3 regions of the Thalassolituus sp. UBA3500 genome follow, and region 1 is predicted to be linked to each of the others. Evidence: predicted binding sites of a transcription regulator. Region 1 holds the regulator's gene; each other region holds the start of a gene.
What was found. The regulator sigma-54, encoded in region 1, starts transcription at its own class of promoters, with help from an activator protein. The targets are predictions, from matches to a motif close to TGGCACNNNNNTTGCTNT.

Region 1 (4,342 bases):
CATTTCACCGACGACGTCATAGCTGTTCAGGAATAATTGTACTTCGCTGTCGAGGCCTGTGAGCTTGCGCAGGTCTTCACTCCAGTACGGATTGGGCAGATGGCGCACATCGAACACGTAGTCTGCGTCGGTGGGGATACCATGCTTAAATCCGAACGATTCAAATAATATCGACATTTCACCGTTGGGGCGGTCTGCAACCCGCAGGCGAATCATGCTGCGCAACTCGTGAACTGACATGTGCGTTGTATCTAATGTCAGATCCGCCATGTTGGCGAGCGGATCAAGGAGGTCTTTCTCCTGATCGATGGCTTCTGCCAGTGACAGCTCGTGGGTTGTCAGCGGGTGCTTGCGTCGTGTCGCACTGAATCGCTGTAGCAGAACTTTTTCAGAGGCGTCGAGATAAACCACATCAAGCTGATAGTGATCATTAGGCAGGTCGAGCAGTAGCTTCTCTATCGGCTCTTCTGTGGCCGAGAGATTGCGAGCATCAATACTGACCGCAACCCGGGTCAGCTTGTCATTGGCGTCAGCCTGACTGGCAAGGGCAGGCAGTAGCCCGATGGGCAGGTTGTCGATGCAATAGAATCCAAGATCTTCGAGCACGTGCAGCGCACTCGACTTCCCCGATCCTGATCTTCCGCTGATGACTACCAGGCGCATATTCGACTCCGTGATTACTACCGCTCTGCGATCGCTCGCTGGAAAAGACGTTTGGCGTCTGGCGCGTTGCGCAAAGCTTCGCGATATTCCGCCTGATTAAAGTTACTGGCGAGTGTCGCCAGTATCTGAAGGTGTTCGTCGGTTGCTTCCTCGGGGACTAACAAAGCAAATACGAGGTCGACCGGATTACCATCGATAGAATCATAGTCTATCGGGGTATTTAATCTCAGAAGAACGCCCAGCGCTTTCTGGCACTGCAACAACCGGCAGTGCGGGATGGCAATACCTTCTCCTATCCCTGTGCTTCCCATGCGCTCGCGTGCTAACAGGCGTTCGTAGATATCGTCTGCGGAGGCATCGCCGATTTCTTCAGCAACCAGAGATGAAAGTTGTTCTAACAGTTTTTTCTTACTGGAAACGGTCACGTCAATGACGGACCGTTCCGGTGTGAGGATATCCTCAATACTCAAAGACATGCTTCAGCCTTGACCGTGTTGGCGCGCGACCTGCTTCTCTTTGTGCTTAAGAACCTGACGGTCCAGTTTGTCGACCATCTGATCAATGGCGGTGTACATGTCTTCGTTTTCTGCTTTCGCGTGCAGGTCGTGACCTGTGATGTGTATCGTCCCTTCGGCCGTCTGGCGATCTTTAACGACGGTCAACGTGATCTGACCTGTGGTGATGCTGTCGCTATGGCGCGTAAGCTTCGACATTTTATCTTCAACGTGCGCCTGCATCGCTTCCGTTACTTCTACATGATGACCACTGATATTGATTTGCATGCCAAGTCTCCTGTGTCGCTGGCGGTAGGTGAATCAGAATCTGTTCACATTGATATAACAGACTCTAAATCAACTGCTTACGTTCATTCGATGGTGGTATCAGCATAGCCTCGCGGTATTTCGCTACCGTGCGCCGTGCCACTTTGATGCCCTTTTCACCGAGCATCGTTGCTATCTTGTTGTCACTGAGTGGCTTACGCGTGTTTTCGTCCGCGATCAGTTTCTTGATCATCGCCCGGATAGCCGTCGATGAACACTCTCCGCCGCTGTCGGTGCTGACGTGGCTGGAGAAAAAGTATTTAAGCTCAAAAATCCCACGTGGGGTATGCATGTATTTCTGGGTGGTTACCCGAGAGATCGTCGACTCATGCATACCTACGGCTTCGGCGATGTCATGGAGCACAAGTGGCTTCATGCCTTCATCACCTTCTTCAAAGAAGTCTATCTGGAATTCAACAATTTTGGTTGCGACTTTGAGCAGAGTGTCATTGCGACTTTGCAGACTTTTAATAAACCAGCGTGCTTCCTGCAGGTGATCTTTGAGGAAGGTATTGTCAGCACTGCTGTCTGAGCGGCGAATCAGTGATGCGTAGTCGGCATTCACCCGCAGCTTGGGCGCAATCTCTGGATTCAGCTCAACACGCCACTCGTCTCTGATCTGGCGGACGATGACGTCTGGAATAACGTACTCGGATTCTTCTGAGGCAATGCCTGCACCCGGCTTCGGGTTAAGCTCTTTGATCAGTCGCATGACTGACTTGAGGTCATCTTCCTTCAATTTTGTGCGGCGCATCAGTGACTGATAGTCGCGACTACCGAGCAGGTCAATGTGATCACGTATGATCAGCTGCGCTTCGGTGAGCCAGGGGGTGCCCTGAGGCAGTTGATGCAGTTGCAGAAGCAGGCATTCGCGCAGGTCGCGGCAGAAAACACCCGCCGGATCAAACTGCTGAAGGCGATGCAGAACCGCCATAACTTCTTCTTCTTCGATTTCCAGCGATGGGTCCATCGCTTCAATGACGTCTTCAACGGTGGTGTGCAGATACCCATCGTCGTCTACGCCATCGATCAGCATGGTAGCGACTTCGCGGTCAGCGTCTGACATGGGCGTCAGGTTGAGCTGCCAGAGCAGGTGGTCCTGCAGGTTGTCGCTGGTTGCATAGCGCGAGTCGTAGTCGAAGTCTTCGTCAGCGGGGCCGGAGCTGGAGGCAACGCCAGCACTCACCTGATAGGTATCTTCCCACTGGCTGTCTACCGGGAGGTCATCAGGCAGTTTTTCGCTCGACCATTGCTCGTCGAGAGACTCCTGTCCACTCTGGTCGTCGTAGGAGTTATCTTCGTATGAGTTGTCGTAATCCTGATTGTCAGAGGAGGCTTCTCGGCTGTCTCTGTCGTTGTTGTCTGAATCAGAATTGCGGGAATCGTTATCGGACTCGTTGCCGGAGTCGTTGCCGGAGTCGCTGTTGTCATCAAACTCTTCGCTTTCCAGCATCGGGTTAGAATCCAGCGCTTCCTGAATTTCCTGTTGCAGGTCCAGTGTGGATAACTGGAGGAGGCGGATGGCCTGTTGCAGCTGGGGCGTCATCGTCAGCTGCTGGCCCATCTTAATCTGAAGGGATGTCTTCATATAACTCGGTATTTACGACCTGAAAATCGAACCATCTTTTTGTTTGATGTACTTAGCATTATAGGCAAAGTCCTTGTGTATGGAACCTATTTTGCTTACCAGAGTAAATAGATAACTCTACAGTACGTGACATCGGTCTGAGTTTCAAAGACGGAAGTCGTCGCCGAGGTAGACTTCGCGTACCTGTTCGTTCGCCAGCACATCTTCAGCGGTGCCTTCGGCGATGATATGCCCGCCTCCAACGATAAAGGCTTTCTCGCAAATTGCGAGGGTTTCACGCACGTTGTGGTCAGTAATGAGAACGCCGATGCCCCGGGCTTTTAGCTGTCGGATGATATCCATAATGTCAGACACTGAGATCGGGTCGACCCCGGCGAATGGCTCGTCGAGCAGAATGAATGAGGGCTCGGCAGCCAGTGCCCGAGCTATCTCGACGCGGCGGCGTTCACCGCCGGACAGTGCCATACCCGCGCTGTCGCGAATGTGCTGAATATGGAACTCGTTCAGCAGCTGCTCCAGTTGCTCATTGCGCTGCTGTCGATTCAGGTCGTTGCGGGTCTCAAGGATTGCCATGATGTTGTCGGCAACGCTGAGTTTGCGGAAAATAGAGGCTTCCTGTGGCAGATAGCCTATGCCCTTGCGGGCGCGGCCATGCATCGGCAGGTGGCTGATGTCTTCATCATCGATCATGATGCGTCCACGATCAGCCTGCACCAGATTAACGATCATGTAAAAACAGGTTGTTTTACCTGCGCCATTGGGGCCCAGCAAACCAACGATCTGACCGCTTTCTACGCGGATAGACACATCTTTAACGACTTCACGGCCGCCGTAACTTTTGGCCAGATGTTCTGCCTTCAGTGTTTTCATTCTGTCGCTGCTTCCGGAGATTCTGTCGAGTCAGGTTCTGAGTCAGATTCAGGTTTGGGCGGCTGGATAACGACTTTGATCCGGCCGGAGTCTTCGTCGGTACTGTCGGTCGACGACTCGGCGATGTTGCCATCTGCACGTACGGTCTCTGTTGCCATATCATAGGTGATGCGTTCACCACTGAAGATGTTGCCTTCCTGTTCCAGTTCGGCATCGCCAGTGATAATGATGCGGCGCTCGCTGGTGTAATAATCGATGCGATTGCCCAGTGCGGTGGTCAGTGGTTTGCCGACTTCGATCTGCTGTTGATAGCGGGCACGATCGCCTTCTGCTACGGCTTTTTCAAGAGTGTCACCGTTACGCAGAATCATCAGACGGTCGGCTTCGATTTTCAGAGTGC
Region 2 (4,342 bases), on a different contig from region 1:
TACGGCCTTTGCCATCCGGAACCATGTTGGTCATTTCAGCGCGGCGGTTGCCCATCTCTTCCATGATGGAACCCTGGTGCTCGTCTTCGATGTCGATAACAACCTGCTCGTATGGCTCCTGCAGTTCACCGTCGACTTCTTTCTGAACAACTTCCGGCTTACCGATCGCCATTTCGAAGCCTTCGCGACGCATGGTTTCGATCAGTACAGAGAGGTGCAGCTCACCACGACCAGAAACTTTAAACTTCTCCGGGCTGTCGCCTTCTTCAACACGAAGAGCAACGTTGTGGATCAATTCCTGTTCCAGACGGTCTTTGATATTACGGGAGGTAACGTATTTACCTTCTTTACCAGCGAACGGTGAATCGTTCACCTGGAAAGTCATGCTTACCGTTGGCTCGTCCACCGTCAGTGCAGGCATAGCTTCTACATTGCCAACAGCACACAGAGTGTCAGAAATGTTCAGGCCGTCGATACCAGAGATACAGACGATGTCACCTGCATTGGCTTCTTCAACGTCGACACGGTTCAGGCCGTGAAAACCTTTTACCTGCTGAATGCGGCCCTTGCGGGTGTTGCCTTCAGCTGTAATCAGTTGAACGTCTGTACCAGGCTTCAGCTTGCCGCGCTTAATACGGCCAACACCGATGACGCCAACAAAACTGTCGTAGTCGAGTGCAGAAACCTGCATCTGGAACGGGCCGTCCAGTTCAACGTTAGGTGCTTCAACGTGATCAACGATCATCTGGAACAGTGGCGTCATATCGTCAGCCATGTTGTCAGGATCATCACCCGCGATGCCGTTCAGGGCGGATGCGTAAATCACCGGGAAGTCGAGCTGTTCTTCGGTCGCGCCGAGGCGGTCGAACAGGTCGAAGATTTCATCCATAACCCAGTCAGGACGTGCGCCCGGACGGTCGATCTTGTTGATTACAACAATCGGACGCAGGCCGCGCTCGAATGCTTTCTGCGTTACGAAGCGGGTCTGAGGCATAGGGCCATCAACCGCGTCTACCAGCAGACATACTGAGTCGACCATCGACATTACGCGCTCAACTTCGCCACCGAAGTCAGCGTGTCCAGGGGTGTCGACGATGTTAATACGGTAGTCGTTCCATTTAATAGCGGTGTTTTTCGCCAGAATGGTAATACCGCGTTCTTTCTCCTGATCGTTGGAGTCCATCACGCGCTCGCCGCCCTGGTTGCGGTCCAGAGTACCGGACTGCTCTAGCAGCTTGTCGACCAGAGTGGTTTTGCCGTGGTCAACGTGAGCGATGATGGCGATGTTTCTGAGATTCTCAATCACAACAGTAGCCTTCAGAATGGTTAGCCCTGATGGCACTGCGCAGGCAGAGTCAGGAGCAGGTTAAAATTTGAGCGCGGAGTATACCTGAAAGACATTACAGCTGGGATATTTCTTTCATTCTGTGTCGCAGGAATACACAAGAGGTTTCGGTGCGCCAGAAGGCGGGATAAAAAAGGCATGGAATTGCACCAAAGAGCATATACGGCAGGGGGCCGGTGAACATATACTGTGCGGGCCTGAAATCGCACACCCGATGGATGGATATAATTGCATCAAAATAGTGCACATTGCCAGATGTGTGATTCATAGAGGTGCATTTGCAGTGTGCGACATTCCGGTTTAGCCCGTAAATAGCGGGTTCGCAGTGATGTCCAAAATGGCACACTACTTGCTCTAACAGTGAGCATGGAATCCGGGGCTTGCCCCGAACTTAATAGAACCAGCATCTGGAGAAAGACAATGTCAGAGAACACTCTGAACCTGATCAAAGAGAATGAAGTGACGTGGGTAGACCTGCGTTTCACTGACACCAAGGGTAAAGAACAGCACGTTACTATTCCGGCTTCTTACGTTGACGAAGAATTCTTCGAAACTGGCCAGATGTTCGATGGTTCTTCTATTTCTGGTTGGAAGGGTATTAACGAATCTGACATGATCCTGATGCCAGATGACGAAACCTGCTACATGGACCCGTTCACAGAAGACGCTACTCTGATCCTGCGTTGTGACATCATCGAGCCTTCAACTATGCAAGGTTACGAGCGTGATCCACGTTCTGTTGCTAAGCGTGCTGAAGCTTACCTGCAGTCTACTGGTCTGGGTGACACTGCTTTCTTCGGTCCAGAGCCAGAATTCTTCATCTTTGATGACGTAACCTGGGGCTCTGATATGCAGGGCAACTTCTACAAAATCAACTCTGACGAAGGCGCATGGGCCACTGCTTCTAAAGTAGAAGGCGGCAACCTGGGTCACCGTCCACGTGTTAAAGGCGGTTACTTTCCTGTACCACCTGTTGATAGCCTGCACGACATCCGTGCCGCTATGTGTAACACCCTGATGGCTACTGGCCAGGACGTAGAAGTTCACCACCACGAAGTGGCGAACGCGGGTCAGAACGAGATCGGTGTTAAGTTCAACACTCTGGTTAAGAAAGCGGACGAAGTTCAGACTCTGAAATACGTAATCCACAACGTTGCTGCTGCATACGGCAAAACGGCTACCTTCATGCCTAAGCCAATCGTTGGTGACAACGGTTCTGGTATGCACGTTCACCAGTCTTTCTGGAAAGATGGCGAAAACATGTTCGCTGGCGACGGCTATGCTGGCCTGTCTGAGACTGCTCTGTTCTACATCGGCGGTATCATCAAGCACGCTAAAGCACTGAACGCGTTCACCAACCCGTCTACTAACTCGTACAAGCGTCTGATCCCAGGCTTCGAAGCTCCAGTAATGCTGGCATATTCTGCCCGTAACCGTTCTGCTTCTATCCGTATCCCATACGTTGCAAGCCCTAAAGGCAAGCGTATTGAAGCCCGCTTCCCAGATCCAACTGCTAACCCATACCTGGCGTTCGCAGCTATGCTGATGGCTGGCCTTGACGGTGTTAAGAACAAGATCCACCCTGGCGATGCAGCTGACAAAGACCTGTACGATCTGCCAGCTGAAGAAGCTGCTAAGATTCCACAGGTTTGTGGTTCACTGCGTGAAGCGCTGGAAAGCCTCGAAGCTGATAAAGACTTCCTGACTGCTGGTGGCGTGTTCACCGAAGACATGATCGAAGCTTACATCGAGCTGAAGATGGAAGAAGTGTACCGTGTAGAACACACTACTCACCCAGTAGAGTTCGACATGTACTACTCTTGCTAATCTTCGGATTAGTCGAGTTGAAAAGGGTCGCTCTAGCGGCCCTTTTTTGTGTCTGCTTGAAACTGCTGCAATAGCGGGTTCGGTGTGTTCATGAACACAACTCTTAACCCGACCCAGTAGAGTTCGACATGGTCTACTCTTGCTAATCTGCGGATTAGTTGAGTTGAGAAAGGGTCGCTTTAGCGGCCCTTTTTTGTGTCTGTAATTCAACCAACCGCGACACACCCCCTCAAAACTGGATAATGGCGCACAGATACTCTTTCCCGGTGCGCTACCATGCAGATCAAGGTCAACTTTCTCGATAACCTCCGCCTCGAAGCCAAGTTCGATGACTTCAGCGTAATCGCTGATCAGCCGATTCGTTACAAGGGCGATGGCTCGGCGCCTGGGCCGTTTGATTATTTTCTGGCATCGTCGGCGCTCTGTGCGGCCTACTTCGTGAAGGTCTACTGCAACGCCCGAGATATCCCTACCGAAAATATCCGCCTTTCCCAGAACAACATCGTTGACCCGGAAAACCGTTATAACCAGATTTTTAAGATTGATGTTGAGCTGCCGGAAGATATCTCAGAAAAAGATCGCACCGGGATTATCCGCTCGATTGATCGCTGTACGGTGAAAAAGGTCGTTCAGACCGGGCCGGACTTCCAGATCAATGTGGTTGAGAACCTCGATGATGATGCGCAGGCGCTGCTTGATGTCCCTGAACTGGCGGGTGAAGGTACCCACATTACCGGTAAGGACCTCCCGCTGGAGCAGACTATTGCGAAGATGACGGGCCTGCTGGCGGATCTTGGTATGCGAATTGAGGTCACATCATGGCGCAATATCGTGCCGAATGTGTGGTCGCTGAATATCCGTGATGCGGATTCTCAGATGTGCTTTACCAATGGTAAAGGTGCGACCAAAGATGCAGCGCTGGCATCCGCATTGGGCGAGTTTATGGAGCGTCTTAACTGCAATTTCTTTTACAACGATCAGTACTTCGGTGAGGAGATTGCTAATGCAGAGTTCGTGCATTATCCGAACGAAAAATGGTTCCAGCCCGGCCCGGCAGATGAGTTGCCCGAAGGTATTCTTGATGAATACTGTCTCGAAATTTATAACCCGGATGGTGAGCTTTGTGGCTCTCACTTAATCGATACGAACTCGGGCAACATCGAACGGGGA
Region 3 (4,342 bases), on a different contig from region 1:
AGGTTGGCGCTCAGTCCGATAACGATACCGAATGGAATAGCGATCAGAGACGCCAGAATAAAGCCACTCAATACAGTAACAAGGCTGGTTCCGATCTGGTCGATATAGGTTGGCTTACCTGTGTAGTCCCGGATTTTAGGAACGTACGTCGGGTCTTGTTTAACGCGGGCAGCGTTACGTTTTTCCTGACGCTCATAAAAAGCGTCTGCTTTTTCGCGTTCAGTAAAGTGTTCGGTTAGCAGACCTTTGGTCTGGGTAACAACGTCACCTGGTCCGGGGAATTGCCCCAGAGAGGTATTGATATTACTGGCGGCGGCTTGCCAGATCATCAGAAAAACCAATAAGCCAGCCAGTGGCAGACCAATAGTTTTAATAATCGTCTGGATATTTCCAGAAACATCTTCGCCTTTCGCGATACTTACGAAGGGTGAAATCCAGGCAATATTCGACAGCGCAGTAGTCATAAAAACTCCTTCGGTCCGGACTATTGAGTCCGTTGACCCTTTTTAATGGGTGGGTGAGGAAAACCTCACCCACTTTGTTGCATCCGACCGGGTATACAGATCAGATTTTCTCGGCGCCTTTCAGGCCGATTTCGAACTTCTTCAGGTACTCATTAGGCTTGCTACCGTCATAGACGATATTGTCGATGAAGCCTTTCTGAGCTGGTTTGAAGCCTGTCTCGGTAGCGAAATCCGGGAAGTCTTTCGCATCAAGCTTGCCTTCTTTGATCAGCTCTTTAGCGGCAGAAGCGTAGATGTCCGGGCGATAAACTTTCTTCGCTGTTTCCATGAACCAGTCATCTGATTTTTCTTCAGAAATCTGACCCCAGCGACGCATCTGAGTGAGGTACCAGATTGCATCTGAGTAGTACGGATAGGTCGCGTTATAACGGAAGAACACGTTGAAGTCCGGTACTTCGCGCTTATCGCCTTTCTCGTATTCGAAGGTGCCCGTCATTGAGTTAGCAATAACGTCGTAGTCGGCGCCAACGTACTGAGATTTAGACAGGATTTTTACTGCTTCCGGGCGGTTGGCGTTGTTGTCAGCATCCAACCATGCCGCTGCGCGAATCATCGCTTTAACCACTTTCTTGTGAGTAATTGGGTATTTGTCTGCCCACTGTTTGCTCACACCAAATACTTTCTCTGGGTTGTTTTTCCAGATTTCGTAGTCGGTAATAACAGGTACGCCGATGCCTTTAAATACAGCCTGCTGGTTCCATGGTTCGCCCACGCAGTAACCGTAAATGGTGCCGGCTTCCATCGTTGCAGGCATTTGCGGTGGTGGCGTGACAGAAAGCAGCGCATCAGCATCAATCTGGCCAGAGGTGTCACCTTTGTGCGGTGCGTAGTAACCAGGGTGAATACCGCCTGCTGCCAACCAGTAACGCAGTTCATAGTTGTGCGTTGAAACCGGGAACACCATACCCATGTTGAATGGCTTGCCGTCGGCTTTATATTTCTCAACGACTGGCTTAAGTGCATCTGCTTTGATCGGATGAACTGGCTTGCCATCTTCGTGCGGGATATGTTCTTTCATCTGGCTCCAGATATCGTTCGATACCGTGATGCCATTACCGTTGAGGTCCATGCTGAATGCAGTGATGATGTGTGCCTGAGTACCGAAGCCAATGGTTGCGCCCAGAGGTTGGCCGGCCAGCATGTGTGCACCGTCGAGCTGACCATCGATAACGCGGTCGAGCAGGACTTTCCAGTTAGCCTGAGCTTCCAGAGTGACGTACAGACCTTCTTCTTCGAAATAACCTTTTTCATAGGCGACGGCCAGAGGAGCCATGTCGGTCAGCTTGATAAAACCAAACTTCAGTTCTTCTTTTTCTGCCCATTCTTCAGCGGACACCAGTGGCGCTGACATGGTTGCCATACCCGCGGCCAATACCAGTGCGCTTTTCACAAACGTGCGGCGCAGAGTTTTGATTCCTCGCATTTCCTTCCCCTTTTTAAGCAACAAAAAAAGGCGCTACGACAGCACTGCTATTAGCAGGAGTCGAAAGCGCCTTTGCTTTGTAAATCTTGATTTGAAAATTGCGAACTTCGCCATTGAAGTTCTGAATTGCTTAATACAAGCACCGTGCCAATTCGTATTTCTAGCGTTGAATTATTTCGACGACACCAGGTTTTATAGGGGGTTCCGGGGTTTTATATCGTAAAGACAGCGGATTCTATTTGTGAAAGTGAGAATTATTATTGAGTGTTTGATTATTCATTCGGCTCGTTTTGGTGCGGAGTGCCGATGATTGGTGATACTCTGGTGCAGCTCCTATCGTAGTCACTATAACCATTTGTGAAATAAGGAATTTTTATGCTCAACCGCAAGCGTACCGGCCTGGTCATTGTTGATGTTCAGGGTAAGTTAGCCCGATTGATGCACGATTCCGAGGCAATGCATGCCTCTTTGAAAACTCTGATTTCTGGTGCTAAGGCGATTGGTTTACCGATTCTCTGGCTCGAGCAGAACCCAGAAAAGCTGGGGGCGACTTCGCCTGAGTTAGCCGAACTGATACCGGGCGAGCCAATCCCAAAGTACACCTTCAGTGCCTGTGGTGAGCCGGGTTTCGTTGATGCGATTGAAGCGAGTAGTGTTCATACTTGGCTGGTGGCCGGTATAGAATCCCACATCTGCGTTTACCAGACAGTCAGAGATCTTATTGAGCTTGGGCGTAAGGTTGAGGTGGTGACTGATTGTGTGTCGTCAAGAACATCTGCAAACCGCCAGCTAGGGATTGATCGGATGCTGGATGCCGGTGCTCGCCCAACCAGTGTCGAAATGTGTCTGTTCGAGCTTGTCGGCAGCTGCCGGGTGCCGGAGTTCAAGGATGTACTGCGTTTAATTAAATGAGTGTCATAGCGGCGGAATGTTCCGTGTTACAAGAATTCTATGTATCGATAAGCGTTAACGGATGAAAACACCCAGTTCCCTTCTTCCTCTGATCGAGGACGGTATTGTCGATGAAGTCATCTCACAGCTGATGAGCGGCAAAGAAGCCACGGTTTATACTGTACGGTGTGGGAATGAGATCCGCTGCGCCAAGGTGTACAAAGACTCAGCAAAACGGAGTTTCAAGAAAGCTGCACAGTATCGCGAGGGGCGTAGCGTGCGTAACTCCAGACGCGGACGTGCGATGGAGAAAGGCAGCAACTTTGGCCGTAAGCAACAGGAAGAAATATGGCAAAACGCTGAAGTCGATGCGCTTTACCGGCTGGTTGCTGCGGGCGTGCGAGTGCCTCAGCCTTATGGTTGTTTTAATGGCGTTCTTATCATGGACCTGGTCGCAGATGAGGATGGTAACGTGGCTCCGCGCCTCAATGACGTCAGCATGTCGGAAGAGCAGGCGCTGGAGGATCACGCGGAGATTATGGACGCCATCAAACTGATGTTGATAGAAGGCATCGTCCATGGTGATCTTTCTGAATTCAATGTGCTTGTCGATGACTATGGCCCGGTGATTATTGATCTCCCTCAGGCGGTCGACGCTGCGGGCAACAACAATGCCTTCGCCATGCTTGAGCGCGATGTGCGCAATATGACTCAATATTATGGTCAGTTCGCGCCTGACCTCCTGACAACCCGATACGCCAAAGAAATGTGGGCCTTATACGAGGACGGGGCGCTGCTTGCCGATACGGAGCTGACCGGTGTGTTCGAAGAAGACGCGGAGTCTGCGGATGTCGATTCCGTGATCCTGTCGATTAAGGCGGCGCTGGAGGAGGAGGAAGAACGCCTCGCTCGCATGCGTGAGGATGATGAATAAGACCATCGGAGTTCAGTTTTACACGATTTCGCTTTAGTCGGGGCCTCTGTTTGGGGATAATCCCCCACTAAAGCAGTCAACTTTAGCGGTTTCCATGTCTCTACCTTCGAATCAGAAAGAAAATCATCTGTTTTCTAACTATCCATACTGGGCAGAGTGTTTCGGCACAGCACCGTTTTTGCCCATGTCGCGGGAAGAAATGGACCAGCTTGGCTGGGACTCGTGTGATGTCATTCTTGTCACGGGCGATGCGTACGTAGATCATCCCAGCTTCGGCATGGCGGTGATGGGGCGGATGCTCGAGTCTCAGGGCTTCCGGGTGGGGATCATCGCTCAGCCAGACTGGAACAACCCTGACGACTTCACCAAACTAGGTAAGCCGAATTTCTACTTCGGTATTACTGCGGGCAACATGGACTCCATGATCAACCGCTATACCGCAGACCTCAAAGTTCGCTCTGACGATGCCTACACGCCTCACGGTGAGCCGGGTAAACGTCCAGACCGGGCGGTCATCGTCTATTCACAGAAGTGCCGTGAAGCCTACAAAGATGTGCCTATTGTGATCGG

Region 2: the regulator sigma-54 is predicted to act here: its motif matches at 1,684-1,701, upstream of glnA (glutamate--ammonia ligase).
Region 3: the regulator sigma-54 is predicted to act here: its motif matches at 2,080-2,097, upstream of B2R29_RS10300 (CmpA/NrtA family ABC transporter substrate-binding protein).

What each region holds. Positions count from the first base shown of each region.
Region 1 covers NZ_DFQB01000059.1:20,157-24,498, forward strand. Annotated here, with positions in the region: gene rapZ (RNase adapter RapZ) at 1-663, opposite strand, end outside; gene ptsN (PTS IIA-like nitrogen regulatory protein PtsN) at 681-1,139, opposite strand; gene hpf (ribosome hibernation-promoting factor, HPF/YfiA family) at 1,143-1,445, opposite strand; gene B2R29_RS14530 (RNA polymerase factor sigma-54) at 1,510-3,072, opposite strand; gene lptB (LPS export ABC transporter ATP-binding protein) at 3,217-3,942, opposite strand; gene lptA (lipopolysaccharide transport periplasmic protein LptA) at 3,939-4,342, opposite strand, start outside.
Region 2 covers NZ_DFQB01000044.1:79,483-83,824, forward strand. Annotated here, with positions in the region: gene typA (translational GTPase TypA) at 1-1,306, opposite strand, end outside; gene glnA (glutamate--ammonia ligase) at 1,766-3,172, shown strand; gene B2R29_RS11210 (OsmC domain/YcaO domain-containing protein) at 3,449-4,342, shown strand, end outside.
Region 3 covers NZ_DFQB01000042.1:7,604-11,945, reverse strand. Annotated here, with positions in the region: gene B2R29_RS10305 (ABC transporter permease) at 1-464, opposite strand, end outside; gene B2R29_RS10300 (CmpA/NrtA family ABC transporter substrate-binding protein) at 565-1,884, opposite strand; gene B2R29_RS10295 (hydrolase) at 2,323-2,859, shown strand; gene B2R29_RS10290 (PA4780 family RIO1-like protein kinase) at 2,921-3,772, shown strand; gene B2R29_RS10285 (YgiQ family radical SAM protein) at 3,867-4,342, shown strand, end outside.